2 regions of the Roseateles amylovorans genome follow, and region 2 is predicted to be linked to the other one. Evidence: predicted binding sites of a transcription regulator. Region 2 holds the regulator's gene; the other holds the start of a gene.
The links. The regulator FliA, encoded in region 2, starts transcription of late flagellar genes. The targets are predictions, from matches to a motif close to CTAAAGTTTNNNNNNNNNNNGCCGNTA.
Positions count from the first base shown of each region.

Region 1: the regulator FliA is predicted to act here: its motif matches at 1,045-1,071, upstream of nosR (response regulator c-di-GMP phosphodiesterase, NosR family).

Region 1 is NZ_CP104562.2:3,812,237-3,814,631, forward strand. Features, by position in the region: gene N4261_RS15795 (ATP-binding protein) at 1-985, shown strand, start outside; gene nosR (response regulator c-di-GMP phosphodiesterase, NosR family) at 1,150-2,395, shown strand, end outside.
Region 2 is NZ_CP104562.2:1,844,530-1,846,924, forward strand. Features, by position in the region: gene flhF (flagellar biosynthesis GTPase FlhF) at 1-103, shown strand, start outside; gene N4261_RS07950 (MinD/ParA family ATP-binding protein) at 411-1,241, shown strand; gene N4261_RS07955 (RNA polymerase sigma factor FliA) at 1,262-1,975, shown strand; gene N4261_RS07960 (methyl-accepting chemotaxis protein) at 2,300-2,395, shown strand, end outside.

The sequences.
Region 1 (2,395 bases), 2.0 Mb from region 2:
CCAGGTCCAGCCGCCCATGCCGGAAGCGGACGACGCGCCCGAGAGCTCGGACTGGGTGCCGCTGGCCGAGGTCCGCGGCCGCAGCCTGCTGCGCTACGAAACCCAGTTGCGCGACCGCGACCGGGACTGCCGGGATGTGGTGGTCAGCAAGGTCGTCGTCCCGGACGAGCACCGCCAGCCCGCGGGCGTGCTGTTCACCCTGACCGATGTCTCCGAGTTCCGCCGCGCCGAGCGCGCCATCCTGGAGGCCAAGGAAGCCGCGGAAGAAGCGTCCCGGGTGAAGTCTGAATTCATCGCCAACATCAGCCATGAACTGCGCACCCCGCTGCAGTCCATCATCGGTTATTCGGAGCTGGGCATGTCGCGGGGGCAGGCGGTCGCGCCGAAGCTGCATTCGATGTTCGAGGCCATCCACGGCTCCGGCCAGCGCATGCTGACCCTGGTCAACGACCTGCTGGATGTGGCGAAGTTTGAAAGCGCCGTCGGCACCTTCGACATGGAACGCTGCGACCTGAGGGCCCAGGTCACCAGCGTCGTGCGGGAACTGGATCCGCTGCTGCAGGCGCGCGGCCTGCGGGTCGACCTGGATCAGTCGATTGTTCCGCTGATCGTGCGCCTGGACCCGCTGCGTTTCCAGCAGGTGGTGCGCAATGTGCTGGCCAATGCGATCCGGTTCTCTCCCGCGGGCAGCCTCATCGATCTCCGGACCGAGGCCACGCCGCAAGGCGAGGCCCATGTGGCGGTGCTCGATCGCGGCCCCGGCATTCCCGAGCCGGAGCTGGAAACCATCTTCGAGGCCTTCGTGCAGTCCAGCGCCACCAAGGACGGCTCCGGCGGCACGGGGCTGGGCCTGGCCATCAGCCGCAAGATCATGACCATGCTCGATGGCCGCATCCATGCCGGGAACCGACCCGGCGGCGGTGCGGTGTTCCATCTTCACCTGCCGCTGCGGCCCGCCGCCGACAGCGGCTTCGGCCTGCTCTGACCCGTCGCCCTCATGAGCACCCGCCGCCTCGCCACAATTTCAGCAGGCAGCGGCAATTTCGCAAGTTCGGGCCGGCCGCGCCGGCACCGCATGCGCACAGGTGCTGCAGCTCAGGTAGGCTGCATTCACGTCCTCGCGGTCTGTGAGTTTCAGGGAGTCTGTCCATGACCTCCGTCGATCCCTCCGTCGATCCCCGGGTCGATCCCGCCGTCGATCCTCCGGTCGTTCTGTTCGTCGATGACGAGCCTTCCATCCTGAGTTCGCTGAGACGCCTGGTGCGGCCGCAAGGCTATCGGGTGCTGGTGGCCTCCGGGGGCGCCGCCGGCCTGGAGATCCTGACGCAGGAACCGGTGGACGTGGTGGTGTCGGACATGCGCATGCCGGAAATGGACGGCGTGGCCTTCCTGGAGCAGGTGCGCGAGCGATGGCCCTTGATCGGCCGCATCCTGCTCACCGGCTATGCGGACATCCAGTCCACGGTGGATGCCGTCAATCGCGGCCAGATCCAGCGCCACATCGCCAAGCCCTGGGACGATCGCGACCTGCTGATGGCGATCCAGGATGCGCTGTCGCGCCGGCAACTCGAACTCGAAAATCGCGCGCTGATGAGCCTGACCAAGGCCCAGAACGCCGAGCTGCAGACCCTCAACAACGAGCTCTCCCGCCGTGTCCAGGCGCGCACCCAGGAGCTGGAGCAGGTCAACGGCATGCTGGAGAAGTCCTTCCACCAGCTCAAGGACAACTTCCTGCTCTCGATCCAGGTCTTCTCCGGGCTGCTGGAACTGCGCGACGGCGGATTGGCTGGCTATTCGCGACAGGTGGCCGATCTGGCGCGGCGCACCGCCCGGCGCATGGGCCTGGGACCGAGGGTGGAGGAAGACCTCCACATCGCCGGCCTGCTGCATGAGATTGGCAAGATCGGATTCCCGGATGCGATGCTGCACAAGCCGCTGTCGACGATGACGGCCGATGAACAGGCGCAATACCGCCGCCACACCCTGCACGGCGAAGCCGCGCTGCTGCCGCTGGCGCAGTTGCAGCAGGTGGCCCGGCTGGTGCGCAGCCAGCATGAGCGCATCGACGGCAAGGGCTTCCCGGACGGCCTCAACGGCGAGGCCCTCTCCCCCGCCGCACAGATCCTGGGGGCGGTGAGCGACTTCTACGCGGCGCAGACCGGCCGGCTCTCGGAGCAGCGCTACACCGCCGCCCAGGCCCTGTCGCTGGTGCGCGGCGGCGCGGGCGCTCGGTACGAGGCCGCCGTGGTCGAAGCACTCGCTCAGGCGCTGACCGACGAACCCCTGGACGTGCCGCAGGACCGCGCCATCAGCCCCCATGACATCGAGCCGGGCATGGTCCTGGCGCGCGATCTGCTCACCCCGAAGGGCACGCTGCTGCTGGCGGCCGGGCATG
Region 2 (2,395 bases):
ATCGGCCTGGCGCATGGATTCGTCGGATGTGAACCTGATCTTTGCCGCCGGCACGGCGTTCAACGGTCCAGGCCACGGCGCCACGCCGATGGGCATCAACTGACCATCCGGTCAGCATCCTGGGAACCGATCGGCCGGTCACTCCTTGGAGGGCCGGCCGATTTGTCTTGTGGGGTCTGCACCGTGCGCGGTGCGACATCAGGAGCAGCCAGCGCCGCGTCGGTCGCGGCCACCGACATCGATGCGGACAGCCGCGATGGGGGAGAGAAAAGCGGGGTGTTTCCCCCTTTCAATCCCGCGTTGCGGCCCCGGCCTCCCGGCGAAACTTCCGGTAACGGCTCCAGATGGCGCATCTCCGACACAGGGATGCACCTGGGGTCCAACACGACAGCCCAGACACAGAGTTGCCCATGCGCGATCCGATGAGCCTCAGCAATGCGCCGAAAGACCAGGCCGATGGCCTGCGCCGACTCTTCGCCACCGCCCGTGTGCGCGTGGTGCCGGTGGTGAGCAATCCGCATGTGGTGGGCAGCGGTGCCTTGCTGGAAGGCCTGTGTGCCGCATTCGGCGAGTTGGGCCTGCATACCTTGGTGGTGGATGCCGGCGAACGCGCCGGTGTGCCGTCAGAACTCGCGGCGGTGGACCTGGCGGCCTGTGTCGAATCCCTGTCAGCCAAGGTGTCTTTCCTGAGCGCACGCGGCCTGCCGCTACGCTATGTCAATGCCCACGGCTCCGCCGCCCAGTTCCTGGAAGCGGTGACCGATGCGGCGCCGTTCGCCGATGTCGTCCTGTTGCATGCGAGCGCCGCCGAACTGTCGCGGGTGCTGGTCTCTCGAGAGGTGCGCCCGGTGCTGCTGGCCGATACCGATGTGCAAAGTGTGACCCATGCCTATGCCGGCATGAAGTGGCTGACGCAGCGCGCCGGCCTGATGGTCTACAGCCTGCTGATGGCCTGTTCCCCGCAACTGCGCCTGGCCGAGCGCATTGCCCAGCAGCTGTCCAGCTGCGGGGATGGTTTCCTGGGGGCGGTGCTGCGGGACTGGGCCTGCCTGGATCCACGCCAACCGGTGACTGCATCCCTGACGCATGAGATGCGGCATCTGGCCCGCGAACTGCTGCTGGCCTCCGTACCCGGTGCCGCCATCGACACCGCCGCCGAGGCGATGCCGTTGAGGCCCCGGCCGATGTGGCAACCCAAGCCCGGACGCGCGCCGCAGGACGCGACCCTGGCCGCGCATTGACGTTGGGATTGGAGACGACGATGTACACCGCCAAGGGCCAACTCGACAACAACAGCCTGATCCGCCAATACAGCCCGCTGGTGCGACGCCTGGCGCATCAGATGATCGCCAAGCTGCCGGCCAATGTGGAGCTCGATGACCTGATCCAGGTCGGGCTGATCGGACTGACCGATGCGCTTTCGCGCTTCGACACCGCGCAAGGGGTGCAGTTCGAGACCTTCGCCACCCAGCGCATTCGCGGCGCGATGCTGGATGAGCTGCGCGGCTCCGACTGGATGAGCCGGGGCAGTCGTCGACAGCAGCGCTCGATCGAGAGTGCGGTGCACAAGCTGGAGCAGAAGCTGGGCCGCGCGCCTCAGGAATCGGAGATTGCCGCCGAAATGGGCTTGAGCCTGGGCGAGTACCAGGACATGCTTTCCAAGGTCCGCGGCACGCAACTCGTCTATCTGGAAGACATCTCCGGCGACGATGACAGCGACGACTACCTGGACCGGCACGTGGGTGACGAATCGGCTGACCCGATGAGCATGCTCCGGGATCACCGGATGCGCACCGCGTTGGTGGAGGCCATCAAGAACCTGCCGGAGCGCGAGGGTTACGTCATGTCCATGTACTACGAACATGACATGAACCTCAAGGAAATCGCGGCGGTGCTGAAGGTGACCGAATCGCGGGTGTGCCAGCTGCACAGCCAGGCGATTGCGCGCTTGCGGGTGAAGCTGCGCGATTGGTGATCTGATGGCCGGTGCCGTGCCGGTCTGGTGAAGTCGGCCTCCCTGATGCCCCCGTTGCGGGACCATCAGGGAGGCCGATGTCATTCCCGCCGTCCGTTCCAGCGTGCGCTGCGGCAGCCGGGCTGTCGTCGGGCTGTGGTCGGGCTGTGGTCGGGCCGGCGCGCACGCCTGCGGCATCGGTCATGAATTGATCACGATTCGTGACCGGCGGCACGGGCAAGCGACGGTCCGTCAGTCGATACCCTGCTTGGCGCATGAGGGCGCGACTGATACAACGCATCTCAAAGGCCGCAACAGCGGCCATCCATCAGAAGGGGAGAGCGAATGTGGGAGACATGGCGCAAGCGCGCAGGGAGCGCGCCTGACGCGACCGACCCGGGCGCGGGATCTGCGGCCTCGAGTGCCGCTTCGAATGCGGCT